2 regions of the Psychrosphaera sp. genome follow, and region 2 is predicted to be linked to the other one. Evidence: predicted binding sites of a transcription regulator. Region 2 holds the regulator's gene; the other holds the start of a gene.

Region 1 (16,900 bases), on a different contig from region 2:
TCTTCGATGCGGTCACGTGAAATTTCAGATACACGGATGTAACCTTCAACGTCAGTACCTAGCTCAACAGTTGCGCCTTTCGCGTCAACGTCTTTGATAGTACCTTTAACAACTGCACCTTTCTTGTTGTTTTCTAAGTATTCAGAGAACGGATCAGAATCCATTTGCTTAACGCCTAGAGAGATACGCTCACGCTCTGGGTCTACTTGTAGAACAACAGCTTCGATTTCGTCGCCTTTCTTGAATTCACGAACCGCTTCTTCACCTGCAACATTCCAAGAAATGTCAGATAAGTGAACAAGACCGTCGATGCCACCGTCAAGACCGATGAAGATACCAAAGTCAGTGATTGACTTGATGTTACCTGATACGCGGTCACCTTTGTTGTGTGACTTAGCGAATACTTCCCATGGGTTGTCTTTACATTGCTTAAGACCTAGAGAAATACGACGACGTTCTTCGTCAATTTCAAGAACTAGAACTTCAACTTCGTCACCTAAGTTAACAACTTTAGATGGGTGGATGTTCTTATTAGTCCAATCCATTTCAGAAACGTGTACAAGACCTTCGATGCCGTCTTCGATTTCAACGAAACAACCGTAGTCAGTAAGGTTAGTAACACGACCTTTAAGACGTGAACCTTCTGGGTAACGACCAGCGATGTCGCCCCAAGGATCTGAACCAAGTTGCTTAAGACCAAGAGAAACACGGTTTTTCTCTTTGTCGAACTTAAGAACTTTAACGTCGATCTCGTCACCAACTGCAACGATTTCACTTGGGTGCTTAACGCGCTTCCAAGCCATGTCAGTGATGTGTAGTAGACCGTCTAAACCGCCAAGGTCAACGAACGCACCGTAGTCAGTAAGGTTCTTAACGATACCTTTAACTTCTGAACCTTCTTCAAGGCTAGCAAGAAGCTGTTCGCGCTCTGCTGAGTTTTCAGTTTCGATAACTGCACGACGAGAAACAACAACGTTGTTGCGCTTCTGGTCTAATTTAATAACTTTAAACTCTAGCTCTTTACCTTCAAGGTGAGACGTGTCACGGATAGGACGAACGTCTACTAAAGAACCAGGTAAGAATGCTCGGATGCCTTCAACTTCAACAGTGAAACCACCTTTAACTTTACCAGAGATAAGACCTTTAACGATCTCTTCTTCTTCACACGCTTTCTCAAGACGAACCCAAGCTTCATAACGCTTAGCTTTTTCACGAGAAAGAATAGTTTCACCGAAACCGTCTTCGATTGAATCTAGAGCAACGTCAACTTCGTCACCAACGCTAACTTCTAATTCACCAGCGTGGTTTTTGAATTGTGCTGCAGGGATTGCAGATTCTGACTTAAGGCCAGCGTCTACTAATACTAAGTCACGTTCGATAGATACGATTGTACCTTTAACAATTGAACCTGGACGTGTTTCGATAGTTTGAAGGCTTTCTTCAAATAATTGAGCAAAATTTTCTGTCATGATTTATCTTCATTTAATCCAATGTTGCGTTCCTGCGACAAAGGGGTTGATGTTTAACTTGTTACTTCCATGCTAACAAGGCTTTCTAAATGGTTATTTTATTTTACTTTCAACGACTTCTATAAGCTGTTCAAAGACTTGATGAGCGTTTAGATTGGTAGAATCTATAGTGATTGCATCTTCTGCAGGCACTAATGGAGCTACACTTCTGTTCATATCCCGCTCATCACGAGCCTGAATATCGCTCAAAAGGTCGCCGATTTTAACATCGTGACCCTTGCCCTGCAACTCTTTAAAACGCCTATTTGCACGTTCTTCAGCACTTGCAGTTAAAAACACTTTAATTGTTGCATCTGGAAACACAACCGTTCCCATGTCACGACCGTCGGCGATTAAACCTGGTGCCTGACGAAAAGCGCGTTGGCGACGCAATAGCGCCTCTCGAACTCGTGGTAATGAGGCTATCTGTGACGCTACACCACCGACTTCTTCATTCCTAATTGAGTGGGTCACCTCTTCACCTTCTAAGATGATCTTTGAGGCATCTTCGCTTGACTCAAACTGCACGTCCAAATGTGCTGCTAAGGGAATCAAACTCTCTTCATCACTTGGTTCTATTTGGTGGTGAATGGCGGCTAAAGCCAATACGCGATAAATCGCACCGCTGTCCAAAATTTCCCATCCAAATCGTTGAGCTAATAAACGACAAACTGTGCCTTTACCTGCACCGCTTGGGCCGTCTATTGTGATTACTGGTACTGATTGCTCCATAAATACTCCACTCGCTAAATTTGCGGGCGGTATTATACGCAAAAAGCCTCAAAAAAGAATTAATTTTAATTGAAGGTTTGTGTTTGGGGATCCATACATTCCGAAAAGCTTGCTCTAAAATCCCCAAACTAAACAGCTTTTGTAAGGAAAAGGTGTTTAGTCAATAACCATTAAATGATTAATCAAACAATGTTGAAAAGCGTTCAAAGTAATCTGGGAAAGTCTTACTCGTAACCTCTGGGTCATTAATAGTAACGCCACATTCTTTAAATATAAGCAATGAAAAACACATCGCGATTCTGTGATCATCATAGGTGTCTATGTCTACGTGCAATTCTTTATTTGGAGTGACCTTGATGTAGTCGTGCCCTTCTTCTACTTGCGCACCAAACTTTTTAAGTTCTGTTGCCATCGCCGCCAAACGGTCTGTTTCTTTAACACGCCAGTTGTATATATTGCGAATAGTCGTCGTGCCTTTTGCAAATAGCGCTGTTGTTGCAATCGTCATTGCCGCATCTGGAATATGATTAAGGTCTAAATCGACACCTTGTAATTGACCGTTTGATTCAACAGAAATGTGGTCATCGAAATAGCTAACCTTAGCACCCATTTTTGTTAATACGTCCGCAAATTGAATATCACCTTGCACACTATTTCTACCAACACCATATACATTCACTGGTCCACCGCTAATGGCCCCAGCCGCTAAAAAATAAGAAGCGGATGACGCATCCCCTTCCACCATGAACGTTTTAGGGGATTGATAGGTTTCTTCACCGGTAAGTTCAAAAGATTCATAGTTGTTATTTTTGATGTCTACACCGAATTGCTTGATGATTGACAAGGTCAGTTCTATGTATGGTTTAGAAACGAGCTCGCCAATCATAGAAATTTTAACCGGTTGGTTAAGTATTGGTGCGGCCATCAACAACGCCGATAAAAACTGGCTTGAAACACTGCCATCGATTTTCATTTCAATGGACTGGTTAAGCGAAGTCGCATCGAAAGGTTTTATGTCCAATGGCGGAAAACCTGGTTCCTGTGAGGCTACAATGTTTGGTGCAACCGGTGACAGTGCATCTAGCAAATGTCCAATTGGGCGTTCATACATTCTTGGTTCGCCGGTTAATTTGGCGTTGACCTGACTGAACGCTAAGACTGCCGCAAGGGGACGCATTGCTGTACCTGCGTTACCTAAAAACAACTCTGACTCTGGTGTTTCAAATTGCCCCGCGACACCAGTTACAGTGCACACCGTTTTGTCATTATTTAATTCTGTCTTCACGCCTAACAGATTTAGGGCTTTTAGCATGTGGCGTATGTCATCACTGTCTAAAAGATTGGTAATGGTTGTGGTACCTTCACAAAGCGCCGCTAGTAATAAAGCTCTGTTCGATAAACTCTTTGATCCAGGAACTGTGATATCACCTTTGCAATCTGTTTTATGGGTTAATGTTAACGTTGATGACATGGATTTACTTCTTTCCTTCCTGTTGTAATTCAAATTCTTTCATAAACTCTGTAAGCGCTTGAACGCCTTCAATTGGCATCGCGTTGTAGATGCTCGCTCTCATTCCACCGACGCTCCTGTGCCCCTTCAATGCAACTAAGCCACGCTCTTTAGCGGCGGCCAGAAATTCATCGTTTAATGATTCGTCTTTGAGATAAAATGTAACATTCATCAAAGAGCGATTTTCTTTTGCGACACGGTTTTCATATAAATTGGATTCATCGATTGCCTTATACAGTAAGGCCGCTTTTTCTTTGTTTACTTTCTCTATAGCGTCAACGCCGCCATTTTCTAATAACCACTCAAATACAAGCTTGGAAAGATAGATAGCGAAAGTAGGAGGCGTATTGAACATACTCTCTTTTTCTTGGGTAACGCGGTAATTTAACAAGCTCGGTATGTTGTTTGGACTTCTTTTTAGTAACGCGTTATTAATAATAACGATACTTAAACCAGACGGGCCTATATTCTTCTGAGCACCGGCATATATAATGTCATAGTCTGTAACATTAATGTTTCTAGAGAGTATATTAGATGACATATCACAGACAACTGGTACGTTACGCGTTACCTTTAATGCCTTAGGTGACTCAAATATTTCAATCCCATCAACCGTCTCATTCGAACAAAAGTGAATGAAATCGGCGCTTTCATCAACGGTCCATTTATCAAACGGTAAAACACTTGATAAGCCGTTTTTTACCACTCTGCAGACTTGTTCATTGGCCGTCATAAACTTACTTGCCTCATCAACAGCGTCAGATGACCATTGCCCTGTTGTGACGTAGTTTGCCGTATTACCTTGGTTTAGATTCATAGGTACAGCAGCGAATTGACCACGGCCACCCCCTTGCATAAACAGCACGCTATAATTATCAGGAATATCCATTAGCTTTTTGAGCGCAGCAACGGCATTTTCATACACGGCAATAAACTCTTTACTGCGATGGCTCATTTCCATAACAGAACAGCCAGTGTCCTGCCAATTGATCAGTTCGGACTGTGCTTTTTGCATCACTTCTTTAGGTAAGGTCGCGGGTCCAGCGCAAAAGTTATAAACCGTCATTGTATTCCTGCGTACGTATTTGGTGAGAATAAGTAAATTGAACTTTTACTCTAACCTCCTCAAACGCGGGAAACAAGGGCTAATACAGATATTTTAAAACAAAGATTGTTGACCTGAGCTCACTACACTTTGGGTGTTTTTCTTTTTGAGATTTTTGGTTCCATTGCGACGACGACTAGCGTGTTTTTTTATTACTCTTTGTGTTTCAGATTGTATTTCGTTTTGTTGGTAATATTCTTTAATTCTTAAACGAGCTTGTTGAGCGAGTCGCTCAGGTGGTTCTATTTTGTAGTACCTATCTTCCTTTAGCTTGGTGTATAGCCAGGGTTGTTGTATAAAGCTGTCAGGGACATGGTCTAGTTCCGGTATCCATTGCCTAACGAAGTAATTATTCGGGTCGTATTTCTGGGCTTGGATCAGTGGATTGTAAATTCTAAATGGGTTAATTCCAGTCACACCCGATTGCATTTGAATTTGCGGATAGTGGATACCTGGCTCGTAATCAACAAACATTTGCGCCAAGTGGTGCGCAGGCCTTTGCCAATGCAACCACAAATGGTAACTCGAAAAAGACGTCAACATTGCTCTCATTCTAAAGTTTATCCAGCCGTTGTGATTAAGCATACGCATGCATGCATCGACGAATGGCATTCCTGTGTTTCCCTCGCGCCATCGAGAGAATCGCGTCTCACAAAAGTCATTTCTTCGCATTCCATCCAAGCTGCGATTTACAGCACGAAATTCATGTTGAGGTTCAGATTCAAACTTTTGAACGAAGTGCGAATGCCAATGCAGCCTCGATATAAACCCATTTCGGTTTCGTTTAAGCTTTGGGTCATCTACTTCTAACGCCTTTTTCATTACGGTTCTTAGCGACAATACACCATATGCCAAGTAAGGACTGAGCCGAGAACTGCAGGTTTGACTTTTTATCGGACTACTTATCCCATATAAGTAAGAACTTAGCCGCGTCTCTAGGAAGCTCTCCAACGTTGTGTGAGCTTGATGTAACCCGCCCAATTGAGGCGATACCGTCGTTAAAGCATCATTGCCTGGATATGTATCAAAAAACTCAAGCCCCGTATTTTTGTTTAAGTAACACTCAATCGGTCGAAATGGTGAGTAGGTCAAGTCATTGTAAAAATCTTCGATAACTTTATTGTAGTTATTGCGATTTAACCTTCCGCGCACTACGGCTTTGTGCCTAAACTGTCGCCAGGTTATTTGAGCTTTTTTACACCATTTGGCTACTTTTTTATCTCTTTCGAATGTCCAGTCGTTCCCTGTCTCTTCATAGCTATAGATATTTTTGATTGGTACATGACGATGAATATTATTCAAAATAGTGGTGGCATCTCCTTGTCTAATTGTAATCACCATTTGATGGTGATTTAGCGCTTTCGTTAATTCGCCTAGCGATTGCTTTATGAATTCAAATTGACGCTGACTTGTATCGGGCAAACACCAATATTCTGGTTCAACCACGTACAAAACAATAACGGGAAGTTTACTTTGTTTGGCGGCATTAAAACTCTCGTGATCCTCTAGGCGCAGGTCCCTTTTTAGCCATATAACATTTACAGACATACTCGTTCGTTAACGCTCAATCAGGTCTATTCGACAATGGAAATTAAAGTTTAGACAATCCTTGTTTTACGACTAAAAACCAATGTTGATCACACTAAATAGACATCGTTTTTGAACAGACATAAATTGTTACACCCTAAATTCAAACCTTTTTCAACGCCACAACGACTAAGTGTGTGTTCAAGTAATTAATACTAAAAACTTATAACCACTTATAAACATCTATAAAAGAATGGAATTATGATAAATAAAACAGGTAGTCCTTTTATTGCCCCGTTAGTGATGTTAGTCATGAGTGCAGGTGTTACTGCAGCGGAGTATTATCCAATCGTAAAAACGAACGCAACATTCGAGCTTGATGGCAAGTTAGACGAGCCGGAATGGAAACACGCGACTAAGGTCGAGCTTCCATACAATATTAACCCAGGTTTGAGTACTCCCGCTCCGGTAAAAACAACGGCTTATATATACGAAACAGAGTCTTCGTTAATGGTGGGCTTTATTGCAGACGATCCTGACCCGAGTAAAATTAGAGCCTATTACCGTGACAGAGATACCATCTTCCAAGACGACTTTGTCGGTATCGTTATTGATACGTTTAATGATAACCGCCGTGCCTATGAGTTTTTTGTTAATCCGTTTGGTGTCCAAGGTGACTTAATCAAAGATGACACTCAAGGGGGTAATGAGGATCATAATTGGGATGCGATCTGGAATAGCGCCGGTCACATTTCAAACACAGGTTATTCTGTAGAAATAGAAATTCCTTTTAACGTTATGCGTTTTCCAGCTGATAAAGAATCAATGGATTGGGGAATTCAAGTATTAAGAATATATCCCAGAGATAAGCGAATGGTTTTGGCAAACACCGTTATCGACCGAAACCTAGATTGTAGCCTTTGTCAGTTTGATAAATTAACGGGCCTTTCCAAAAAAGAACAAGGTAACAACCTACAAATCACCCCTACTCTGACCTATTCCTATTCTGAGGGTAAATCAGTAATACCTGGAGAGTGGGATGAAAGTGACGATAAAGCAGATGCTGGTGTTAATGTTCGTTGGGGTATAAACGATAACGTATATCTAAACGCAACCATCAACCCGGATTTTTCTCAAGTTGAAGCAGATGCTGCACAACTTGACATTAATAACACCTTCTCTTTGTTTGTTAATGAAAAACGCCCATTTTTCCTGGATGGTCGTGACTACTTCAGTACCCAACGTATGAACCTTTTGCATACTCGTAATATCAACGCCCCAGAGTACGGTTTGAAATTAACGGGTAAACAAGACGCTCACACATATGGGCTACTTGCGGCAAATGATGAGTCCACCGCATTTTTGATGCCTGGTAATCAAGGCTCCAGTGTGGCAGAACTTGATGAAAAATCAGAAGTCCTTGTGGGTCGCTATCGCATGGATATAGGCTCCAGAAGTAATGTCGGAGCTATCATCACCAATAGGCAAGGTAGTGATTACAAAAACACCGTTACTTCTATTGATGGCAGAAACAGCCTGACTAAGTCTGATACGATCAGCTATCAAGTTTCGTACTCTGATACAACTAACCCAGATTCAATTCAAGAAGACTTTGACGTCGCAAGAAAACAAAGCGACAGCGCCTATTCTCTTCGTTATAGCCACAATGCCCATAACTATGGTTTTAGTGCAAATCATATGAATTTTGGTGAAGACTTCCGTGCTGACTTAGGTTTTGTAGGTCAAACCGGCGTTAGAAAGTCGATTGTTGGTGGTTATTACAGCTGGTTACAAGAGGACGGCAGCAGTTGGTCAAGGTATGGGGTAAATGGTGATTGGGATATTACTCACGATGAAGACGGTAATGTGTTAGAACGTGAAATTGAGATGTATGTAAACGCTGATGGTCCCCGTCAATTGTTTTTGGAAGGAGGCGTAGTATCTCGTACCTCTTTCTGGGAAGGGCAATTTTACGATGTTGTTAATCCAATGACGTTCTTTAGATTTGACCCAATAGACAACTTAAGAGTGTGGACATTTTTGAGAGGTGGTGACCAAATTGATTATGCAAATAACCGTTTAGGTGATGGAAAAATAGCCGAAATTGGTGGCGCTTTTAAAATTACAAAGCATCTCAATGGTGAATTGAATTATAACCATCGAAAGTTAGATGTTGAAGGCGGTAACCTATTTACCGCTAACCAATATGATTTGCGCCTTAACTACCAATTTAACCTTAAGTCGTTCATCCGTTTTAACGTTCAATATACGCAAATTGATAGAAACCAAGACTTATATGTCGATAAAGACGTAACTGAGAAGTTTGAAGGAATGCGAACAGAGTTGTTGTACGCTTACAAACTCAACCCTCAGTCTCTCTTCTATCTTGGCTATACCGACCGTGGTAAAAAGGACGACTTAGTCGATGAAATAGAAAAAGACCATCGTAAAGTTTTCATGAAACTGAGTTATGCTTTTAGAATGTAGTTTGTAAGAAATCATAACAGGCACAAAAAAAGACGGCACATTGGCCGTCTTTTTGTATATCTCTTTTAATATCAGTAAGCTGATATCTTTTTAAAGATAATTAGTCTTCTTGTGAATTAGACTCATCGCCCGCTTCTTCGCTAGGACTGTCGTTGGAAACTTCTGACGTTTCTGTTTGAGCATCATCAACGATGATTTCGTTACCGTCTTCATCAAACACTGGACTCTCTTCGTCTTCAATTTCTTCAATCTTAGCAAGGCCAACAACTGACTCACCTTGAATCGTCCTTATCAAACGAACACCTTGAGTATTACGACCTACAACTGACACTTCTTGGACGCGAGTACGTACTAATGTGCCCTGGTCGCTGATGATCATAATTTCGTGGTTGTCAGCAACTTGTGTTGCACCGACTACCAAACCGTTACGTTCACTTACTTTGATAGATACAACACCTTGTGTTGCACGACTCTTAGCTGGGTACTCATGTTGTGGTGTACGTTTACCAAAACCATTTTCAGTAACAGTCAAAATGTTGTCTTCGTGATTTGGCACAATCAAGGATACAACTTTACTGTCTTCAGTAAGCTTGATACCACGAACACCAGTAGCAGTTCGGCCCATTGAACGAACTTGGTTTTCATGGAAACGAACCACTTTACCGTTTTGCGAGAACAACATGATTTCGTCTTCGCCGTTAGTGATAGCAGCACCGATTAACTTATCACCTTCGTTTAGGTTCACTGCGATAATACCGCTTGAACGTGGACGAGAGTATTCCGTTAACGCTGTTTTCTTAACGGTACCGTTCGCTGTTGCCATAAAGACAAACTTATCTTCTTCAAATTCTTTAACTGGAAGAATAGTTGTGATCTTTTCTTCAGCATCAAGTGGCAACAAGTTAACAATTGGACGGCCACGTGACTGACGGCTTGCCAATGGCAATTGGTAAACCTTTAACCAATACATACGACCGTAGTCGGAGAAACACAATATAGTATCGTGTGTATTAGCGATAAGTAGCTTCTCGATGAAGTCTTCGTCTTTCATCTTCGTAGCAGACTTACCACGACCACCACGACGTTGTGCTTGGTAATCAGTTAACGGTTGGTACTTGGTATAACCTTCGTGAGACAGCGTTACTACCACATCTTCTTCGTTGATTAAGTCTTCTAGGTTGATATCGTGAGATGCATCGCGAATTTCTGTACAACGATCGTCGCCGTAGGTTTCTCGAACTAACTCAAGCTCTTCACGAATGACTTCCATCAGTCTTGCAGGTGAACCAAGAATTTCTAATAACTCAGCTATAAGTTCGAGAAGATCGGCGTATTCACCTAAGATCTTTTCGTGTTCTAAGCCAGTCAACTTATGTAAACGTAGCTCTAGAATCGCTTGCGCTTGTTGCTCAGTCATATGATATTCGCCATCGCGGATACCATATTCAGGCTCAAGCCATTCTGGACGTGCGGCATCATCACCCGCGCGCTCTAACATTGCCGCAACATCGCCAAGTTTCCAACCACGTGCAGTTAAACGAACTTTCGCTTCTGCAGGGGTCGGTGAAGTTTTGATCAACTCAATGATTTCATCGATGTTAGCAAGCGCAATGGCTAGTGCTTCAAGAATGTGGGCGCGATCGCGAGCTTTTCTCAAGTCAAATACGGTTCTGCGAGTGACGACTTCACGACGGTGAGAAAGGAATGCTTCTAGCATTTCTTTTAAGTTAAGAATCTTAGGCTGACCGTGATCAAGTGCAACCATATTCATACCAAATACAGTTTGCATTTGCGTCAATGAATATAAGTGGTTGATGATAACCTCTGTCGGCTCTCCACGCTTAAGTTCGATAACGATACGCATACCATCTTTATCTGACTCGTCGCGCAAAGCAGAAATACCTTCTAACTTCTTGTCTTTAACCAATTCAGCGATTTTTTCGATTAGACGCGCTTTGTTTACTTGGTATGGAATTTCGGTAACGACAATAGTGTCCTTACCTGTTTTCTCGTCCGTCTCGATTTCGGTACGTGCACGGATATAAACTTTACCGCGACCTGTACGGTACGCTTCCTCAATACCTTTACGGCCATTGATAATAGCGCCAGTAGGGAAATCAGGGCCTGGTAGGTGTTCCATCAATTCTGGCAACGTAATGTCTTCGTTGTGAGACAAGGCTAGCGTTGCAGCAATAACTTCACGTAGATTGTGAGGTGGAATATTGGTCGCCATACCTACTGCGATACCCGAAGAACCGTTTACCAACAGGTTAGGAACTTTTGTAGGTAAAACTGCTGGGATTTGCTCAGTGCCGTCGTAGTTAGGTACAAAATCAACGGTTTCTTTTTCTAGGTCCGCTAATAGTTCGTGAGCTAACTTTTCCATACGTACTTCGGTGTAACGCATTGCAGCCGCAGAGTCACCATCGATAGAACCGAAGTTACCCTGACCGTCTACTAATGTATAGCGAAGTGAGAATGGCTGAGCCATACGAACGATAGTGTCATAAACTGCACTGTCACCATGTGGGTGGTACTTACCGATTACATCACCTACGACGCGCGCAGATTTTTTGTAAGGTTTGTTCCAGTCATTTTTTAGTTCGTTCATCGCGAACAACACACGTCGATGTACCGGTTTCAATCCATCGCGGACATCTGGTAACGCACGACCTACAATTACGCTCATCGCATAATCTAGGTAACTGGTTTTTAATTCTTCTTCAATATTAATCGGGCTAATATTGTTGGCGAGATCTGTCATAAACGCACTGTTCCCTGCAACTACTTTAATGAAGTTTTATTGTTATAAATCAGCTCGCGATTGTAACACAATGCTCAAAGCTGGCTAGTTTAAATTGTAACTTTGACTTGATGACGATTAAATTTCAATCTCTATATAGAACAACAGGTGAATTAATAGCTAATTAGCGACAAAGATCTTTTTCGATCTTTATAAACCAACGAGAATATGGCATCGTATTTGACGATAATTTAGAACCTATATTTGAGTAGTCAAAAAGAATGACGTCCAATTCTGATCAAAGCAATTCAAACACCAATGTCGACAACCAAGAAATCGACAAATTTAACTCTATCGCAGCCTCATGGTGGGACCATAGTGGTGAGTTTAAGCCACTACATTTATTAAATCCCGTAAGAGTTGCTTACATTCAAGAAAAAACAAATTCTGTCGCGGGACGTAAGTTATTAGACATCGGCTGTGGCGGCGGCATCCTTGCTGAACAACTTGCAAAACTCGGTGCCGATGTAACGGGTATCGACCTAGCTGATGACTCACTCGCAGTTGCAAAGCTTCATGCATTAGAAAGCCAAATTACAAACGTACAATATAAGAAAGAGTCTGCCGAAGAGCACAGCTTTAACAACCAGGAACAATACGATGTTGTCACTTGTTTAGAAATGTTAGAACACGTTCCTGATCCCCGTTCTGTTGTTCAGGCAGCGGTATCAGCGTGTAAGCCAGGTGGTACCATCTTCTTTTCAACATTAAACAAAACCTTGAAGTGCTATTTGCTGGCAATAGTGGCAGCAGAAAAAATGTTGAAGTTAGTACCCAATGGAACTCACGATTATGAGAAGTTTATAAAGCCCGCTGATTTAATTCGATGGATAGAAGAAGCTGGGGCAAAAGTTAAAGAAACAACAGGTGTACATTACAACCCTTTAACTGAACAATTTGCGATCAAGCCTGGGGTTGACGTTAACTACATTTTGTACGCTGAAAAACTTTAGATCGTATTAACAAAATCGAATGAATTAATGAATTTTTTCGAAATATTTTTTTAGAGAAAAAAGCTAAAAACTATAGATTTTTAAATTTTGTTTTTGGAATAAACATTGTAGCGTAAGGGGCTACTTACCCAAAAAAACAGCGCTCATTTTTGCGCCTAATTTGGGGCTTGCATTTAGTTCCCTCACACTCTATCTTGTGGTCTAGCAATTTTCAAAACACTATATGATGTGTTTTTATCCAACGGGTAAAAACAGCTGATGTTTAGATAAACAAAGCCGTGCGCATAATATAAAAATAAAGGACAACCGGGCAAAATGAACAATAGCCTTTCTGTGAGCAAACGCGATGGTTCAAAAGAACCTCTTGATTTAGAAAAAATCCACCGCGTCATTACTTGGGCCGCTAAAGGCCTAGACAACGTATCCGTTTCTGAAGTCGAAATTCGTTCTCATATCCAGTTTTACGATGGAATTAAAACTGAAGATATCCATGAGACGATCATAAAAGCAGCCGCTGATCTTATTTCTGAGACAACGCCAGATTATCAATACTTATCTGCGCGCTTAGCTGTTTTTCATCTTCGTAAAAAAGCGTATGGCCAGTTTGAACCGCCACGTTTATACGACCACGTCACTAAAATGGTTGCAGAACGCCGCTACGACGAACATTTACTTGCTGATTACACAGAAGCTGAGTTTGACCAAATTGACTCGTTCATCGAGCACAATCGTGATTTAGACTTTAGTTATGCAGCAGTCAAACAGTTAGAAGGTAAATACCTGGTTCAAAACCGAGTTACCGGTGATATCTATGAAAGTGCGCAATTCCTATATGTCCTTGTAGCGGCTTGCCTTTTTGCTAAATATCCAAAAGAAACACGTCTGGACTATATTCGTCGTTTCTATAATGCTGCATCACAGTTTAAGATTTCACTACCTACACCAATTATGTCCGGTGTTCGTACTCCAACTCGTCAGTTTAGCTCTTGTGTTTTGATTGAAACTGATGACAACTTAGATTCAATTAATGCGACATCTTCTGCTATCGTGAAATACGTTAGTCAGCGAGCTGGTATTGGTATTAATGCCGGTCGTATACGTGCTCTGGGTAGCTCTATCAGAAATGGTGAAGCTTTCCACACCGGTTGTATTCCTTTCTACAAGCATTTCCAAACGGCGGTAAAAAGCTGTTCACAAGGTGGTGTTCGTGGTGGTGCGGCTACCCTATTCTATCCGCTTTGGCATTTAGAAGTAGAATCACTACTTGTACTAAAGAACAACCGTGGTGTTGAAGAGAACCGTGTTCGTCACTTAGATTATGGCGTTCAGTTCAACCGCACTATGTATGCGCGTTTAATTAAAGACGATTACATAACGTTATTTAGCCCGTCGGATGTTCCAGGTTTGTATGATGCGTACTTTGAAGACCAAGACAAGTTCGAAGAATTATACGTTAAGTACGAAAACGACGACAGTATTCGCAAAAAGCGTATCAAAGCAATCGAACTATTCGGCTTATTCTTGAATGAACGCGCAAGCACAGGTCGCATTTATTTACAAAACGTAGACCATTGTAATACCCATAGTCCGTTCAATCCGAAACTAGCGCCAGTGCGTCAAAGCAACCTTTGTTTAGAGATTGCTTTACCGACTAAGCCTCTACAACACTTCCATGATGAAGAAGGTGAAATTGCATTGTGTACCCTAAGTGCATTTAACTTAGGCGCAATTAAGTCACTAGATGAAATGGAAGAACTGTCTGAACTAGCAGTACGTGCACTAGACAGCCTTCTTGATTATCAAGATTACCCCGTTAAAGCAGCTTACAATGCAACTATGGGCCGTCGTACATTAGGTATCGGTGTCATTAACATGGCTTATTACCTGGCCAAGAATGGCGCTAAGTACTCAGACGGTTCAGGCAACAACCTAATTCACAGAACGTTTGAAGCAATGCAGTTCTACTTACTCAAAGCTTCAAACAACTTAGCTAAAGAAAAAGGTGCGTGTCCTAAATTTAACGAGACTACCTATTCACAGGGTTTGTTGCCAATCGATACTTATAAAAAAGCGGTTGACGAATATTGTGATGAGCCTCTTCATTTAGATTGGGATTCACTGCGTAAAGACATCGTGGAGCACGGACTACGTAACTCTACTTTATCAGCGCTAATGCCGTCAGAGACATCTTCACAGATCTCTAATGCAACCAATGGTATCGAGCCACCGCGTGGTTTGATCTCGGTTAAAGCAAGTAAAGACGGTGTACTTAAGCAAGTCGTTCCAGAAATTACGACTTTACGCAATCAATACGAGTTATTGTGGAGCCTTGAGAATAATACCGGTTATTTACAGCTTTGCGGCATTATGCAGAAGTTCATCGACCAAACGATTTCTGCAAACACTAACTATGATCCGAGTAATTACAAAGATCACAAAGTGCCAATGCAACAACTGCTTAAAGACCTATTAACCGCTTATAAGTACGGTGTTAAAACGCTTTACTATCATAACACTCGTGACCAGGCTGGTACTGTGTCTAAAGACGGCAAAGTAAAACCAGTAGAAGCACCGACAACAGTTGTCATTGAAGAAGACGACGGTTGTGAAGGCGGCGCTTGTAAGATATAGCTCGTTTGGGCTAGTCAAACGATAATAAATAAGGTGCCTTGGCACCTTTTTTATTGCACTACAAGATTTGTTTAACTTCATAATTTTATTATAAAAAATACCTATAATTTTACTGGAAACATTTATCTTAAATGGCAGTGGTACTAGTTCAAAAACATAGGTATTATTGTGAACAATAACGGGACTATTCTCGTATAGATTCTAGTAAATCAATCACAAACTTATGTTACAATCACGGCTTGAAATTAAAGACCGTTCACACAAAAAGTAATGGACGTACTTAACCCTTTAATTTAAAAGTTATTAAATTTATTTCGTCGCGTGGGCACTGCAGATAATTGTAGTTTCACGGCCAAGTTTAATATTATAAGTAGAGTTTAAAATAATGCGCTATACCACTTTTAATCAAAATGATGTCAATCCGTTAGAACAGCCAATGTTTTTTGGCGAGAGCGTAAACGTTGCTCGTTATGACCAACAACGTCACTCTATTTTTGAAAAGTTAATTGAAAAGCAGTTATCGTTTTTCTGGCGTCCAGAAGAAGTTGACGTTAGCCGTGACCGTGCTGACTTCCAAAACATGACGGATAGCGAAAAACATATTTTTATCTCTAACTTAAAATATCAAACTCTGCTTGATTCAGTCCAAGGCCGAAGCCCAAATGTTGCTTTGCTGCCTATTACGTCATTACCAGAGTTAGAAACTTGGATTGAGACATGGTCGTTCAGTGAAACCATTCACTCTCGTTCATATACACATATCCTTCGTAACTTGTTTACGGATCCAAGTGAAGTGTTTGACGACATCGTCAGAAACGAAGAAATCCTGCGCCGTGCAACGGATATCTCTAAGTACTACGATGATTTGATTTTCCATACACAACTATTCCAAACCTTAGGTCTTGGCGAACATACTATTGATGGCGAAACATATACCGTCAGTATGCGCGGACTTAAGAAAAAGCTTTATTTAGCGGTCAATTCAATCAATGCCTTAGAAGCGATTCGTTTCTACGTTAGTTTCGCCTGTACGTTTGCGTTTGCAGAGCGTGAAATCATGGAAGGTAACTCAAAAATCATCCGTTTGATTGCGCGTGATGAAAACCTTCATTTAACCTCTACTCAGCACATGATCAACTTGTGGGCTGACGGTGAAGACGATCCAGAAATGCAAGAAATCGCGATGGAATGTTTCCAAGAAGCACAAGATATTTTCATGCAAGCGGTTGAACAAGAAAAAGAATGGGCGGCATACCTATTTAAGGACGGTTCAATGATCGGTCTTAACGAAGAGATTCTTTGCCAATATGTAGAGTACATTGCAAACCACCGTATGACTGCGATCGGAATGCCAGCTAAGTTTGACATCAAGAGTAACCCACTCCCATGGATGAACAAATATTTAGAGTCGGACAATGTTCAGGTCGCACCGCAAGAAGCAGAGATCAGTTCTTATCTTGTAGGCCAGATTGACTCAGAAGTTAATGCTTCGGAATTTGATGGTTTTGAACTGTAACTAAAAGTTGCAGTCTAATTTAGCGCCACAAATTAAATGAGCAAAATCCTAGTTTCAAAAGGAAGTGATTCTGACACTACTTCGGCTATCGAGTTTGATGAACAGGACACCTGTTTATTGAACTCGTT
Region 2 (16,900 bases):
CGATCAAGAACACCGTTTACAAAGCGATGACTGTCATCTGCACCAAACTTTTTAGCAAGTTCGATACCTTCGTTGATTGCAACTTTATAAGGTACGTCTAAGCGGAACTTTAACTCAAAAGCTGACAAGCGCATGATGGCTTTTTCGATTTGGTCAACTTCTTCATATGGACGCTCTGTATAAGGCATCAATGCAGTATCAAGCTCTTTGTAGTGCGCGGCTACACCACGGATTGCTTCTTTGAAGAATTCAACGTCAATTTTGTTAACGTCATTATCAAGTAAAAATTGTTGTTCAATATCGCTAACGTGGTTTTGGCTAATTTGCCAAGAGTAGATAGCTTGAACGGCCAGGCCACGGGCCTTTCTTCTTGCTGCAGGTTTCATTTTAAACGCCTTAAATCTGTGCTAACACATTAACCATTTCAAGCGCACCAAGAGCAGCTTCACCGCCTTTGTTGCCGGCTTTTGTGCCAGAGCGCTCGATAGCTTGTTCGATGCTATCAGTTGTGATCACACCAAACGAAACTGGGATGTCAGTCTCTAGAGATACTTGTGCTAGACCTTTGTTACACTCACCTGCAACAAAATCAAAGTGAGGCGTGCCACCACGGATTACCGCACCTATGGCAATGATTGCATCAACGTCACCACGCTTTGCGATTTTTTTCGCTGCAAGTGGTAATTCGTACGCACCAGGCACATAAACAATGGTGATATCGTCTTGATTAACTTCACCGTGTCTTTCAAGAGCATCGACTGCGCCTTCTAAAAGGCTGTCCACTACAAAGTGATTAAAACGAGATACAACTATTGCGAATTTTTTTCCTGTCGCACGAAAATTGCCTTCGATGACGTTCATTCGTAAACCTTATTTCTATTCTTTAAAAAATTTTGCGCGATAATACCACAACATTCGAAATGTTGTTAGCAGTTCGCGCAGTACACTTATTCACTTACGTATTCGACAACTTCTAAACCGAAGCCCGATAGTGCGTGATACTTCTTAGGTGAACTCAGTAGGCGCATTTTGTGTACACCTAACTGAGCCAAAATTTGTGAGCCTACACCAACATTTCTCGATGTACCTGACCACTTCGCCGGAGGTAAATTATCACCCGAATCTTCCGCCTCAAATCGCTTAACAAGATTAACCAATTCATTGGTCGACTCTTGCTTGCCAAGTAAAACAAAAACACCACCCTCTTTCGCGACTTTCTCAAGCGCATCATCAATCGCAAAGCTGCGACTTACAGAACGGTCAGATAATAATAAATCACTAAATGTATTTTGTAGATGTACGCGAACTAATGGCGCCTCTTGCTCTTCAAGGTTGCCTTTCACCATTGCAAAGTGAAGCTGTTCATCAATTGTGTCTTTGAACGTAACTAATTCGAATTCACCAAATTTAGTCGGGATCTTACATTTTGCAATGCGTTCAACCGTTGTTTCATTTAAATTGCGGTATTCGATTAGATCTGCAATCGTGCCAATTTTTAAGTCGTGCTTTTCTGCAAAAACTTCTAAATCAGGACGGCGAGCCATTGTTCCATCTTCGTTCAAAATTTCGACAATAACACCTGCGTCCGTTCTGCCTGCCAAACGGGCTAAATCAACCGCAGCTTCAGTGTGACCAGCTCGAGTCAATACACCGCCTTGCTTAGCAATTAATGGAAAAATGTGACCCGGTTGAACAATATCAGCTGGTTTTGCATTTGGTGCAACCGCTGCCTGGATTGTTCTAGCGCGGTCTGCTGCGCTAATACCAGTAGTAACGCCTTCAGCTGCTTCGATTGAAACGGTAAAGTTAGTAGCAAACTGCGCATTGTTATTGTCGACCATTAGGCCAAGGTTTAAAGAGCGTGCGCGCTCTTCCGTCATTGGTAAGCATACCAATCCACGAGCGTGAGTGACCATGAAATTAATGTGCTCAGGCGTCAACATATCCGCCGCCATGATCAGATCACCTTCATTTTCTCGATCTTCATCATCCATAAGAATGACCATCTTACCGTGACGAATATCTTCAATAATTTCTTCTGGTGTATTTAATTTCATATAGGTACCAATTTATCGGTGGGATTATTTTTTTAGATAGCCAGCACGTGCTAACAATGACATATCGACGCCAGAGGAGCTCGATTGCTGACCTACAAAATTCTCTACGTATCGGGCTATTATATCAACTTCGAGGTTAACTGCATCACCCGAACGTATATTTGCAAGGGTGGTTTGTGCAAATGTATGTGGGACTATCGTCAACTTTATTTGACCATCTGTCACGTCATTGACCGTCAAGCTTATTCCATCGACGGTGACTGAGCCCTTTTTAACGAAATAGCGTTGTAACTCTTTAGGTATAGACAACCAAATGTCTTTGGCTCGGCCGTTATCATATACATTTTGTATGTAGCTGACGGTATCAACGTGACCGCTGACCATGTGACCACCAAAACGGGTAGTCGGTAACATGGCTTTTTCTAAGTTTACTGCTTGTCCGGGCCCATAAAATTTGAACCCTGTGTTATTAATCGTTTCTAGCGACACATCGGCTTTAAAACTATTATCGGTAAAAGATACAACCGTTAAACATACGCCGTTTGTAGCGATACTGTCGCCAAGGTTCACATCCGAGAAATCAAGCGTGGAGGTCGACACTTCAACTTGAATGTCATCGCCCATTTTATTAATAGCAGAGATATGACCTGTGGCTTCTATAATTCCTGTAAACACGTTTAACCTTTCTCGTTGAGTATTTATGATTGAAGTCTGAGTAAATCAGAGTGTATAAGTCAGCCTGATATCATCGCCTACGTGGCGGCTATCAGTTAACGTCAGCGTTTTCGCGTCTGCCATAGAACTTAAAGGGCCTATCGGTAACACTTCTTGCGCATGCTTTCCTAATATTTTAGGTGCAAAATACATAATCAGCTCGTCCGTCAATTGGGCTTCCATTAACGAAGCAGCCAATTTCCCTCCAGCTTCAACCCAAAGGGTATTGAATTGCTGTTGTTGGCATAACGTCATCACTTCTTTTAAGTCAAAGCCACTTTCTGCGTCATAACATACTTGAGCTGTGACTATTTGCTCACTTATATGTTCGGCGAATGGCTCACTTTGACTTGAATTAGCATGAACCAAGATAACTTTAGCACCAGTTTGAAACAACTTAAGTGAGTCAACTTGTTCTGGCTTGATTCTCGCTTTGCCATCTAATACAACCACTACAGGTTGTCTTATATGAGTGTTAGTTTCATCTAAAGGGTATTCAAAATTTAGCTGTTCTGAGCGCACATTCATACTTGCATCATCGGCAAGTATTGTCCTAGCTGTTGTCAAAATTGCGCAAGATTTGGCACGAAAAGACTGCACGTCAGCTCTGGCAGCTGGGCCAGTAATCCACTTACTTTGACCATTTTGTAGTGCGGTTTTTCCATCTAATGACGCTGCGAGCTTTACTTGAACAAAAGGCCTTTGTTTTTCCATTCTAGAAAAGAAGCCTGGATTGAGCGCTCTACATTCTTGTTCTAATGCACTACGGTCAACGACAATACCCGCTTCCTCCAACATTTTTATGCCATTGCCCGCGACTTGTGGGTTGGTATCAAGCATACCGACGACGACTCTTGATACTTTAGCCTCAATTAACCTTAACGCGCATGGTGGCGTACGACCAAAGTGGCTACACGGTTCTAATGTCACGTAAGCCGTGGCTCCGGTTGTCTGTTCAAGTGTTAGAGGCGCTAACGCATTGACTTCAGCATGACCTGTGCCAGCCTTTTTATGCCAACCTTGACCAATCACTTGATGGTCTTTAACAATAACACAACCTACGTTTGGGTTAGGTGTCGTGGTGTATTGGCCTTTTTTGGCAAGTACAATAGCTTGAGCCATGTACTCATTGTCTTGAATTGGGTTCATTAGGTGTTTTTTATTTTGTTATTCAAACAGTTTGGACTGACGGCTTTTTAATTCTTTTTTATTATCCGCTTGTTGACCAATCTTAGCGATTTCTTCACCAAACTCACGGATATCTTCAAAAGAGCGGTATACGGATGCAAATCGGACATAGGCCACTTTATCTAATAAAACTAGCCCATCCATTATCAAGTTGCCTATAAATTCTGAGGTAATTTCGCGCTCACCCGTATTTCGAATTTCTTTTTTGATAGTTAAAATGAGTTGATCAACTTGTTCGGTGCTGACAGGACGTTTTTCAATCGCTCTGAGAATTCCGGCACTCATTTTATCTTCGTTAAAAGGTTCACGCTTTTTGTCGCGTTTAACGACTTTAGGCATGACAAGTTCGGCACCTTCAAAGGTAGTAAAGCGTTCATTGCATAGATTACACTCTCTGCGTCGACGCACCTGTGAGCCCCCTCCTACTAGTCGAGAGTCGATGACTTTAGTTTCTGTGGCCGAACAAAAGGGGCAATGCATATCGATTTCCTGTATGTACAAAAAAGCCGTGATTAAACACGGCTTTTCAGTTTACCACAGGTTTTGTGGGAATAAATAGCTTACGCGTAAACTGGGAAGCGTTCGCACAACGCGATTACTTGTTCTTTTACTCGTGCTAGGTTTTCTTCGCTGTTGATGTCGTCTAAAACGTCACAGATAAGGTTTGATAACTCTTCCATTTCAGCTTCTTTCATACCGCGACGAGTTACCGCAGGCGTACCTAAACGCAAACCAGAAGTAACAAACGGAGAACGAGGGTCATTAGGTACAGAGTTTTTGTTAACAGTGATAAACGCTTTGCCTAATGCTGCATCTGCGTCTTTACCTGTGATGTCTTTGTCAATCAGGTCGACTAAGAATAAATGGTTGTCTGTGCCGTCAGATACAATCTTGTATCCGCGCTCTTGAAGAACTGAACACATTTTCTTAGCATTTTTAACAACTTGTTGTTGGTATGCTTTAAACTCAGGCTGAAGTGCTTCTTTAAACGCAACGGCTTTAGCAGCAATAACGTGACACAAAGGACCGCCTTGACCACCAGGGAAAACTGCGCTGTTTAACTTTTTGTATAAGTCTTCGTCTTTAGCACCTGAAATGATAAGACCGCCACGTGGGCCAGCTAACGTTTTGTGAGTCGTTGTTGAAATTACGTGTGCATAAGGTACAGGAGAAGGATATTCACCCGCAGCAATTAAACCAGCAACGTGTGCCATATCAACAAATAGGTAAGCACCTACTTTGTCTGCAATTTCACGGAACTTAGCCCAGTCAACGATACCTGAATAAGCAGAGAAACCCGCGATGATCATTTTAGGCTTGTGCTCAACGGCCAATTCTTCTACTTGTTTGTAGTCGATTTCGCCTGTTGCTTCATCTAAGCCATACTGAATTGCATTGTATGTCTTACCAGAGAAGTTTACGTGAGAACCGTGAGTTAAGTGACCACCGTGTGCTAGGCTCATGCCTAATACAGTGTCACCCGCGTTTAATAACGCTTGGAAAACCGCTGAGTTAGCTTGCGAACCTGAATGTGGTTGAACGTTTGCATAGTCAGTACCGAAAAGCTCGTTTGCACGATCGATAGCTAGTTGCTCAGTAACGTCAACATACTCACAACCACCGTAGTAACGCTTACCTGGGTAGCCTTCTGCATATTTGTTTGTTAACTGTGAGCCTTGCGCTTGCATAACTCGTGGGCTGGCGTAATTCTCAGACGCAATCAATTCAATGTGTTGTTCTTGACGGCGAGTTTCTTTTTCAATTGACGCCCATAGTTCAGGGTCGAAATCTGCGATATTCATATCACGAGTTAACATAAGTGCACCTCAGTACTGATTAATACAAACGAATGAGTCGCTTATAATACGCACTTATTGCCTAAAAGCCCACCTCTTAACAATGAGATTTTTTAACTAATTTCGATTACTTTTATAAAGGCTAAATGATTAACTCAGCAAGCTTTTCATTTCTGATACTAGAGATTTGAGCTTGTCCTGTAGTGTCATCAAAACATCGTTGTTCTGGTCATGGTTTAGCAAAGTTTCTTCCATTAACTTGGTAAAATACTCTTCTTGTTCAATGGTAAGATCAAGTTGATGAAAACTGAGGCCAATCTGCATGATGATGTCATCCATTAGCTTTTGCCGATCTTTCCTAACGCTCTCAATATCAACAGACAACTGAGAAATAACGCTAGACAGCTCAGAGTTAAGAACGTGTAGTTCTTGCTCTCGTAAATAACCAATATAACGGGCTTCTAGGGCTTCGATAATAACGGCAATTATGTCGATAAAAATACTGTATTGGTCACTTTCATCTGCCGGAGGATTCATTACTAAAACAGAGCAATGAGTATCAGAAACTAATAAGCGCCCACCTAGCTTTTTGATTCGTTGTTTATTATGAGCTAACTCGAAGACTTCTCTTACAATTGGCGAACACACTTTGGATTTTTGATCAAAGCATAGTGATTCAGATTCTTTAGTGAAATAAATCGCCGCATGCAAGCCTTGAGAGCCAAGAAAACCAAACACCACGTCTGCAATCTCTTCTTCAGAGTTGCAATGGTTGAGCTGTTTTACCATTTGCAAAGACTGACCATAACTCGAGGCTTGTGACATGGTTGTCGTCACTAAGTCGGTTAGTTCCGCACTTTTGCTCTGTAAGCTATCAATGAGGGTGTCGTATTTTAATAAAGCTTCGACTTTACCAACAACTTGGACAGGAGAAATTGGCTTGGCAATAAAGTCGTCCGCACCATTTTCAAAACAACTTATTATGTTGTCTTGGCCGTCATCTGCTGAAACAAAAATAATCAACGGCGCCTGATCACCATAATCGGCCTTAATGATGCGACACACTTCTCGACCATCAATATCGCCTAAGTTCACATCAAGCAAAATTAGGTCTGGCTGTTGGGTCGTACAAAAAGATAGCGTCTCCTGACCAGAAAACGCAGATTCGACATTAAACTTTTGAGCTAATGCATTTACCAATAATTGGTTTATACCTTTATCGTCGTCGGCAACCAATATTGTTTTCTTTTGTTGCATTCGCATTTTACCTCTAAAAATATGTAGGCCTCTAAAAATGGTAGACTCGAATTTTAATTCTGCAAACTATTAAATACTTGTAGGTTTTTTAGGGCCGATGTAGACATTATTCAGCCTACTAAACTACAATAGCGGACAAATTAGAACAACTTAAAAAAATGATAGGCAGAGAAAAAATGGCTCAATTTATCTACACCATGTCTCGTGTGAGCAAGGTGGTTCCACCAAAGAAAACTATCTTAAAAGATATTTCTTTAAGCTTTTTCCCTGGTGCCAAAATTGGTGTGTTAGGTTTAAATGGTGCGGGTAAATCTACCCTTCTTCGCATTATGGCTGGCCTCGACACTGAAATTGAGGGTGAAGCACGCCCAATGCCTGGTATTAACATTGGTTACTTACCACAGGAACCAGTCTTAGATGAGTCAAAAACCGTCCGTGAAGTCGTTGAAGAAGCCGTCGCCGATGTAAAAAATGCCCTTACTCGTCTTGACGAAGTTTATGCCGAGTACGCGATGGACGGTGCCGATTTTGATGCGTTAGCGAAAGAACAAGGCGAATTAGAAGCCATAATCCAAGCAAAAGACGGTCACAACCTAGACAACCAACTCGAAGTCGCCGCAGATGCATTACGTTTGCCAGCATGGGATGCCAAAATCGAACATTTATCCGGTGGTGAGAGACGCCGTGTGGCGATTTGCCGACTGTTACTTGATAAGCCAGACATGTTATTGCTTGACGAACCTACTAACCACTTAGATGCAGAGTCTGTTGCATGGTTAGAGCGTTTCTTACACGAATACGAAGGAACAGTCGTTGCCATTACCCACGACCGTTACTTCTTAGATAACGTTGCTGGATGGATTTTGGAACTTGACCGCGGTGAAGGTATTCCGTGGGAAGGTAACTACTCAAGCTGGTTAGAACAAAAAGAAGCCCGCTTGGCACAAGAAGAACGTGCAGAAAAATCTCGTCAAAAATCAATTCAGCAAGAATTAGAATGGGTTCGTCAAAACCCGAAAGGACGTCAGTCTAAGTCAAAAGCGCGTATGGCTCGTTTTGAAGAAATGCAAAACCAAGAGTTCCAAAAGCGTAATGAAACTAACGAGCTATACATTCCACCTGGTCCTCGTTTGGGTGACAAAGTCGTTGAAGTTGAAAATATTACTAAAGGCTTCGGTGACCGTGTATTAATTGATGACTTGAGCTTTACCATTCCTAAAGGTGGCATTGTGGGCATCATTGGTCCAAACGGTGCAGGTAAGTCAACGTTATTTAAGTTACTAAGTGGTGAAGAAAAGCCAGACTCAGGCTCGATTACGGTTGGCGAAACAGTAAGCTTATCTTCTGTTGATCAGTTCCGTGACAGCATGGATGACTCCAAAACCGTCTATGAAGAAATCTCTGAAGGGTCAGACATTATTCAAGTTGGTAACTATGAGGTTCAATCACGTGCGTACGTGAGTCGATTTAACTTCAAAGGTTCTAATCAGCAAAAGCGTATAGGCGAACTGTCTGGTGGTGAGCGCAACCGTGTTCACTTAGCAAAACTCTTAAAAGCCGGTGGCAACGTTTTACTTCTCGATGAGCCGACCAATGACCTTGACGTTGAGACACTACGTGCTCTTGAGAATGCTTTATTGGCATTCCCAGGAAGTGCAATGGTTATCTCGCACGACCGCTGGTTCTTGGATAGAATCGCGACGCACATTTTAGATTATCGCGACGAAGGTAAAATTGAATTCTTCGAAGGTAACTACACTGAGTACGAGAGCTGGCTAAAACAGACTTATGGTGCTGATGCAGCCGAGCCTCATCGCATTAAATACAAGCGACTTAAATAACCTAGCTTGAATGACAATATAAACGCCGCTGCCTTTTGCGGCGTTTTTTATTTTAGAGCTAATGATTTGTTATTATTAAAAATGTCAAACACCTACAATTTAAACTTGTATATTTTGTAATCGACCAATGTCATGCTATTACTATATTAATGGGTTTTCATCTCGTAAAAGAGCAGTTGTATTTTTTTACTGTAGTTAGGAATATCATGGACAATAAACGTCATTACACACGAGTATTATTTTCAACTCCTGCAACATTATCAATTGGTCAACAATCCTTTGATACTAGTATTTTAGATTTGTCTTTAAAAGGCGCTCTAATATCCACACCTGATTCATTGGGGGACTGTGTTGGTAAAACGATCTCGTTAGATTTTCTACTTCAAGGCTCTGATGTTCATATAGATATGGTGGGTGAAGTTGCGCATTGTGAGCCACACAGTATCGGAATTAAGTGGCAAAAAATTGATATTGAAAGCATGACCCATTTACGCCGACTTATTGAGTTAAACTCTGGAAATGCAGAACTGCTCGAGCGCCAATTAGAACATCTGACGCTCGAAGAATAGCTTAAAGGTGTTCTAAAGCTTCGCTTAGTCGAGTAATACCAATCACTTTCATCCCATTAATTGCCTCTTTTGGCATATTTGCTTTGGGTACAATGGCCTTTTTAAAACCATGTTTAGCCGCTTCTTTGAGGCGTTCTTGGCCACTTGGAACTGGACGTATTTCGCCAGCAAGACCAACCTCTCCAAACACCACAAGCTCGCGCTCTAATGGCTGATCTCTAAAGCTAGATACCATCGCCAACAATAAGGCCAAATCAACACTGGTCTCAGTAACCTTTACACCGCCAACCACGTTAACAAAAACGTCCTGATCGCCAAGCATCAAGCCACCATGCCTATGCAAAACGGCCAACAACATAGCTAAGCGGTTTTGCTCTAGTCCTACTGCGACACGTCTTGGGTTACCCAATTGAGATGCATCCACCAGCGCCTGTATTTCCACTAATAATGGTCGTGTACCTTCCCACAAAACCGTAACAGAACTCCCTGCTGAGTCGCCATCGGCTCTATTAAGGAATATCGCTGAAGGATTACTCACCTCTTTTAATCCTTTGTCGGTCATGGCAAATACACCAAGTTCGTTTACCGCGCCGAAACGGTTTTTGTGACCACGCATGGTTCGATAACGACCATCTGCATCGCCATCCAACATTACACTCGCATCAATACAGTGTTCTAGTACTTTTGGCCCAGCCAACGTACCATCTTTGGTTACGTGACCAACCATTAACACGGCAATATTATTTTGTTTTGCAAAGCGCGTTAAGAACGCAGCGCCCTCACGAACTTGCGAAACGCTACCAGGTGCAGAGGTAATATCAGCCACATGCATTACCTGGATTGAATCTACGACAATGATTTGTGGTTTTAAGTTTTCAGCATGGGTACATATCGCTTCAACACTCGTTTCAGCTAATACGTTTAGTTTATTTGTCGGCAACCCCAGTCGATGGGCGCGCATCGCAACTTGTTGTAAGCTTTCCTCACCGGTGACATATAACGTCGTCATATGCTCAGACAAGTAACACATGGTTTGCAATAACAGCGTACTTTTACCAGCACCAGGACTACCACCAATCAAAATGGCAGACCCAGGTACAACACCACCGCCAAGTACCCTATCAAACTCTGTATAACCACTGCTAAAACGCGGTAGCTCCTGCAAATCAATTTTGTCTAGAGTCTGGACTTTGTTTTCAACTCGGCCTGCATACCCCTCATAGCGAGATGCGCTTTTTGTTGATTTAGGTGCTAATTTTATTTCTGTAATGGTGTTCCACTCGCGGCATTCACTACATTGACCTTGCCAACGAGGAAACTCAGCACCACAATCATTACATACATAAGCTGTTTTACTTTTTGCCATTACACCTTCTTTAGTACCAAACCGTGGCACATTAGTTGCTTAATTTGATGACGAGTCTCTATTATTGTTCATCGTACTCGCTGAGAAGTGTTTGATTATAAATGAGCAATTGCATGCTTTTAAGTATTTATTTTAGTAAGAGGGATAACCCCCGTATATGTCTACTGAACTTCAGGAATTCAATTCATTAATTGAAGAACTAAAATCAGTTGTGAATCAACCCAATTTTGACAAAGTGTTTAAAGCAAAGGCCGCAGATGTACCTAAAGCCAAACAATTTTTGATCAAAATGGAGTTAAAACGATTGGCCCAACCTAGCAGCCGTTTATTGGATTTGCGTGGCCATGTCGTCGGCGATCCCGAACCATACGAATACAATGACAAAACTCATTACCTAGACGAAATTGGCCGTCAAATATTTGAAGCTCAAACCGAAAAGTTTGGTCAATATACAGTCGGTGTATATGAAGCGGTAATGAACGCGGAAAATAATCACCGCGTACTTCACAAAAAAGAACAACAAGAGCGCATTGAAGCACAGCAACAAAAAGACAAACCATCTGCAGTGGCATCTTCCGCGCCTGAGGGCCCAAGTAAAGCATACTTAGGCAAGACCGTCGAATTTACTCACTACGGCATCCGCAATGAAGAGCGAATGAACTTTAGTATTTCTGTTGAAATACAGTTCGGTTTGGGCAACGTGTTAAAAGCGGTAAGTAGTGACCTATCCGTGGGTGGGATAAAAATTAAAATCCCTAAAAGTAAACCAGCTTCTGTCGGTCAAAAAATTGCAATTTATCTAACTGGCTTAGAACAAGAGTTCGAACTGGGATTAAAAGACGGCATTCAATACGAAATTGTGGGTGTGGACGAGATTAATGAAACACACAAATACATCCGCGCCAAACGAACCTTCAAAGAGGATATTGCAGCCTTTGATGAGTTTTTAAACAACTTTATTAATGGTAACAAGCGTCGTTATAAAGTGAACTTCGACAACACGCTTGAGGCTGTAACGGTAAAGGGATATGAACAATACTATTTACCTCGTGTCACTTCACTGCCCGTATTTTTGCGACACATAAAAGAGCGCTTTTTGCCGACTTTAGCGCTGGCTACAGAAAACAACCGCAGTGTGTTGGGACACTTCAGCGATGAAAATAAAAACCTTGTTTTTCAACAAATCCTTAGCCAAAAACGAATCGCTCGCCTAGCTAAACAGCCAGGCCCAATTAAGCAAACCTTACTGTACTCGTTTACTCATGCGAAAGCAGGCAAACTATATTTTTACAGCGCCACGTCTGAAGAGTTAAATAGTCACCCTGAGCTTAGAACATTATTTTTAGGTTTTGGCAGTCGTAAGGACAGCTGGAACGTTTTTAAGCTGCAATTAGCACAGGCAAGCTCGGAAGATTCTTATTTGCCTTTGTCTATTCCTGATAGTGCTAGTAAAGAAATCAAAAAACTAAACCGTCCACCATCACCAAAGGTTCAGGGGTTACTTAAAAACCTGACCTACATCGTGACGTTTACGCCTTTAAAAAACACAAAATCGACTGAAAACTATCAATCATGTTATCAGTACGACCGCGCTCAGCTTCAGCTTCTAAAAAAATTCAGTCACCCAAAACTAAAGCAATACATCAACATTGGCGTTGAAACCATTGATTACGTTAACCTTAGAAGTGAAGACAGATATCTCTATAAAACAAATGTTTTGATAAATTTGCCTGAGGATGAAGGGCAAATAAAAGCCACGAGTCGAGACATTTCAACGTATGGGTTACAAGTCGTCACCGAACAAGAAGCCCCGTATAAAAAGGGCGACATTATCGTTTTGGGTTTACCTGACTTTCAAAAAGTGACGCAAAAGTACAAACTCGACAAACTTGCTTATGAAGTAATGGCGATATCACTTGATAAAACCGTTATGAATTTGAAAGTTTACGATCCTCGGGGTGGCCATCAAGGACGCAAGTTTTTCTACAAGCTTATACGCCAAAACATCAATAAGCTGACGCCAACTAAAATTGAAAGTAAATATCCTGGCCTTTCGAAGGCGTTGCGAAATATTTTTGCAAAACACAGTAAAAATATGGCGATGTATATCAACAAGGATCACGGAAAATATGATGTCAGTATGGTGGGCAAAGGTCCTCAAGCCAACCTACTACATCACCTCATGTCAAAATTTGGCAATGACAAAGACGCTATCAATTTATACCCTTTGGTTAAAGACCACGCTGTCACAAATGTCTATGCCGACATCATAAACAAAATGGAACGAACTCACCGGCCTCACGAGTTGGACTTATACATTCGTTTTCGACCTAACCAAGATACCGTCGAAAAAAGCTTTGTTTGCTATTTTGGCGATCAATTTTTAGCCCAAGATATGTTGGAAAGCTTTGTTGAGGCAGCCAGTTCTAAAGATGTCTTTTTGGCATTTAGGCTTTATTTATCCAAGACCGGTCGACCTGACATGAAATTTGTTAGCAGTGAGATAAAATACATCCATCATTATGCGATGCACAAAGCAAAAGAGGTAGAAACTGAATTGTGGAGTGTCATCGGTGTGGTCGATATGGTCGATATTTCAGAAGAGGTCATGTTGCAGCTAGGGATATCACCTGAACGCATTGCGAAACAAGAAACTTTAAAGCTCAAGTTACTCAATGAGACTCGAAATTAACATTGGCTTATCAGCGTTATAATACGTAAAGGCCTGAATCCGATACAAAATCGAAGTCAGGCCTTTATTACCGCCAGAAATGAGCCCGCTTTATTGGGGCACTGCACTTTACGGCTTTTTTCCTGCAAATTTATTTAGTTTTTATAAATTAGAACTTAACTGTCGTTGATAATGACACTCGGCGACCTGCGGCTTGATAACCAACGGCAGAAGGCTGTTGTTCATCAAAAGCATCTTTGACGCCTAAACTAACAGCGATATCTTCGTCTAATTGATAATGGCCATTTAAGTCGAACTGTGTATATTGTTTAAGTGTCGTAACCGAGCCATCCCATGACTTTTGCTCGCGTTTACCGACATGACTTACTTTTACTGTACTAGACACGCTATCAGTGATCTGAGCGTTAAGAATATAGTTCGCTCGAGTTTTAGCGCGTAATGTTAGTGTCTCATCTGTCACATCATTTTTGGGGTCAATCAAGGTAAGATTCAGGTTGTGATTCAGACTCCCAAATTGCCCTTGAACACCTAACTCTAAGCCTTTAATCGTGACTGAATTTACATTTTGAGGCTGATAAATAAAACTCGCATCAGGAAGCCACTCTATTAAGTTGTCCACTTTATTTTGAAAGACACTCGCTGCTAACTTCACTTTTTCAAAGTGATAATATGCCGACAACTCGATGTTACGTGAGCGTTCCGACTCTAAGTCAGCGTTTCCTTTTGAAAACGCATCTTCTGGCCAATATAAATCATTAAATGTCGGCGTCTTAAAGCCTGTGCCTAAGTTCAGGGTTACACCCGACTCAGTCGTATTATATCCAAGCGCTAAATTGTAGGTCAGTTCAGCGTCGACATCCTCTACATCATCGTATCGCAAAGCACCTTCAAATAACCAATTTGCTGACTGGTAATTCGATTGAGCGTATGCAGCGGTAATAGAACGGTCGTTCTGAGTAAAGGTCTGCAATCCAGACACCTGCTCCTTTGTTAGGTCAAAACCAGCAAATAGAGAAAGGTTTTTAGTGGCTGTGTATAAGTTTGTCGCGGATACAGTATTTCGTTCCGTTTTAATTTGACTCCCTTCAACGACCTGATGAGTGTTGCTCTCTACAAAATAGGTACTCGCATCATCAACCAGTCTAGATAAATCAACTGTTATTACGTTTTTCTTTAGCCGATAGTCGATGCCAAAAGCCAATTGTTGATTATTGTGTTTGGCCTGATCAGCGCCGCCAAATAACGAGTCGTATTCACTATGACCACGATCAAAATTGGCTAACCAATTGACTGATAACTCATCGCTTAACGATTGTGAACCATTAATTGCAAAAGAATTATAGCGATAACCATCTTCTTCATTTTGGCTATCACCTAACACATCAAAACCGTCACTTTGTTCGTGGTCAATCAAAATGCTTGAATGGCCATCACCGTGCTCTATGCCAGTAGACAAACTGACTTGCTTGCGATTAAAACTGCCTAATTCAGCGTTAAGCACTGTGCTTTCAACATCTGACCTTGTAATTACATTAACCACACCACCAATGGCTTCAGAGCCCCACACAGCAGCTCTAGGCCCTTTAACAATCTCTATCCGATCAATGTTCGAAACCGATAGTTTTTGAAATTCAGCTAGCCCTAAGGTTGCAGAAGTCAGCTTGACCCCATTTAATAAAAACAGCGTGTGGCTTGCATTATTTCCACGTAAGAACAAGGACGCCGCTTGGCCACGGCCCCCCGTTTGAGATAAGTCAAACCCAGCAACAGTAGTGAGCACCTCACCTAGCGAAGTTGCATTTAACGCAGCTATATCACTGGCATCAATGACCGTTTGATTTGCTAAGGACTGAGATAATGGAGACTGATACCGATTGGCAGTGACCGTTATTACTTCCAATGAATCTTGCTGTTCCAGTAAAGACGCTGAGTTATCAGAAGCAGAGGCGATTGAGATTGGTGCAAATACAGATGCACTGAGACCCGCAGTCACCAAGACCGCGATAGTGTTATTTTTCATTTATTTTCCTTTGGTGCCCGCCGCACCTTTTGGCTTCGATAGAAGCGATTGGACTTAAAGAAAATGGCAGTTCCGGACTTAATTCACCGTTGCGGGGGCAGTGTTGGATTCACACCAACTTCCTGGACACTTTCTTTGCGATTTATTCTAGCAAATGCGAATTAAACAATTGCAGGACTCTTATACCCTAATTAGTTTATTTGCTCTACTTAGTCTTTATAACTTTTTGTATTTGTTCGCACATTTTTTGAATTTCAGAAGGCAATCTAGGTCCCCATCGAAACAATGCGTCACTATTAGGCTGAATGACAGCTTGGCTTTTAACAGCCGGTATCATGGTTAGTTGAGACCAATCTTTGGTTTCGGTCGGGTTTGATAGGGAAACGGGTTGAATAATGACGTCTGGTTTAGCGACCAACACTTTTTCTAGAGAGACTTGTGGGTATGTATTACCAGCGTTTTCAAAAATATTTGTCAGGCCACAATACTTCATCGCTTGACCTATTATCGTTTTTCCACCGGCAGAGGTTAGAGGTGCAGGCCAAATTTCAACAAAACCAACGCGTTTGGACTTGGACAAAGTGACTTTTGTTGTTTCTAGCGCCTGGTGCTGCTCTTGTAATTTACTGACAAGTCGTTGAGCTTGCCCAGCTTTTCCGACCAGAACACCGAGGTTTTTAATTTGATTTATAAGCTCATTTATCGAATTTGCAGAAAAAGTATGGATGTGAAAGCCCAACGACTTTAATTTTTGAATATCACGGTCAGAGGTCCCTCCTTCCCAAACGATAATTAAGTCGGGTTGAGATTGAACCACAGCTTCCAATTGAATCCCTAGGTAATTAGCTACCGTGGGTATGGTTTTGGCAGCATCAGGAAAATCTGTATGTTCGCTAACCCCCACGATCTGCTCGCCGACTCCAAGCTCGAAGAGTATTTCCACGATGTTTGGTGCTAACGCAATAATGCGCTGATTTGTATCATTAGCCGTATTTGCGTGGGTGGACAAAGTGGGAGACTCTGCAAATGATGGTGATATTCCCCCACCTATTAACAAACACACACTGAGCGCTAAATATGTTTTTATAAAAGCAACAGCTGATGTTCGAATATGTTTTGTTAATCTTATTAACTGAATACGCATTTTGATCATTTAGGGTGACGACTTTTTAGAATAAGTAAGAAAAATACACTGCCCAATGCCGACGTAATGACGCCTAAAGGCATTTCTTGGTTCTCGAGTGAAACTCGCGCAATCAAATCGACGATAACCAAAAAACCGCCGCCCAATAAGAAACACGCAGGGATTAGGCTCTTAGTTGCACCGCCGACAAAACGGCGAGCAATGTGGGGAATCATCAGGCCAACAAAGCCAATACCACCGCAAAACGCGACAATAA

What was found. Region 2 encodes NrdR, which represses ribonucleotide reductase genes. Its sites were predicted from a motif close to AAACACNANATNTNGTGTTT; they were not measured.
Region 1: nrdA (class 1a ribonucleoside-diphosphate reductase subunit alpha) is a predicted target of NrdR. The motif match lies at 12,840-12,859, and genes of this name have one in related genera.

What each region holds. Positions count from the first base shown of each region.
Region 1 covers NZ_CEYNSH010000014.1:48,989-65,888, reverse strand. The annotation lists gene rpsA (30S ribosomal protein S1) at 1-1,469, opposite strand, end outside; gene cmk ((d)CMP kinase) at 1,563-2,240, opposite strand; gene aroA (3-phosphoshikimate 1-carboxyvinyltransferase) at 2,419-3,711, opposite strand; gene serC (3-phosphoserine/phosphohydroxythreonine transaminase) at 3,716-4,816, opposite strand; gene AC4E96_RS06165 (cryptochrome/deoxyribodipyrimidine photo-lyase family protein) at 4,910-6,403, opposite strand; gene AC4E96_RS06160 (carbohydrate binding family 9 domain-containing protein) at 6,644-8,869, shown strand; gene gyrA (DNA gyrase subunit A) at 8,970-11,633, opposite strand; gene ubiG (bifunctional 2-polyprenyl-6-hydroxyphenol methylase/3-demethylubiquinol 3-O-methyltransferase UbiG) at 11,894-12,625, shown strand; gene nrdA (class 1a ribonucleoside-diphosphate reductase subunit alpha) at 12,941-15,256, shown strand; gene nrdB (class Ia ribonucleoside-diphosphate reductase subunit beta) at 15,642-16,772, shown strand; gene yfaE (class I ribonucleotide reductase maintenance protein YfaE) at 16,809-16,900, shown strand, end outside.
Region 2 covers NZ_CEYNSH010000020.1:3,884-20,783, forward strand. The annotation lists gene nusB (transcription antitermination factor NusB) at 1-386, opposite strand, end outside; gene ribH (6,7-dimethyl-8-ribityllumazine synthase) at 397-861, opposite strand; gene ribBA (bifunctional 3,4-dihydroxy-2-butanone-4-phosphate synthase/GTP cyclohydrolase II) at 948-2,057, opposite strand; gene AC4E96_RS07665 (riboflavin synthase) at 2,082-2,732, opposite strand; gene ribD (bifunctional diaminohydroxyphosphoribosylaminopyrimidine deaminase/5-amino-6-(5-phosphoribosylamino)uracil reductase RibD) at 2,778-3,920, opposite strand; gene nrdR (transcriptional regulator NrdR) at 3,939-4,439, opposite strand; gene glyA (serine hydroxymethyltransferase) at 4,520-5,776, opposite strand; gene AC4E96_RS07685 (response regulator transcription factor) at 5,906-7,012, opposite strand; gene ettA (energy-dependent translational throttle protein EttA) at 7,189-8,853, shown strand; gene AC4E96_RS07695 (PilZ domain-containing protein) at 9,060-9,422, shown strand; gene radA (DNA repair protein RadA) at 9,424-10,788, opposite strand; gene AC4E96_RS07705 (PilZ domain-containing protein) at 10,946-13,480, shown strand; gene AC4E96_RS07710 (TonB-dependent receptor domain-containing protein) at 13,629-15,500, opposite strand; cobalamin riboswitch at 15,548-15,647, opposite strand; gene AC4E96_RS07715 (helical backbone metal receptor) at 15,706-16,509, opposite strand; gene AC4E96_RS07720 (FecCD family ABC transporter permease) at 16,650-16,900, opposite strand, start outside.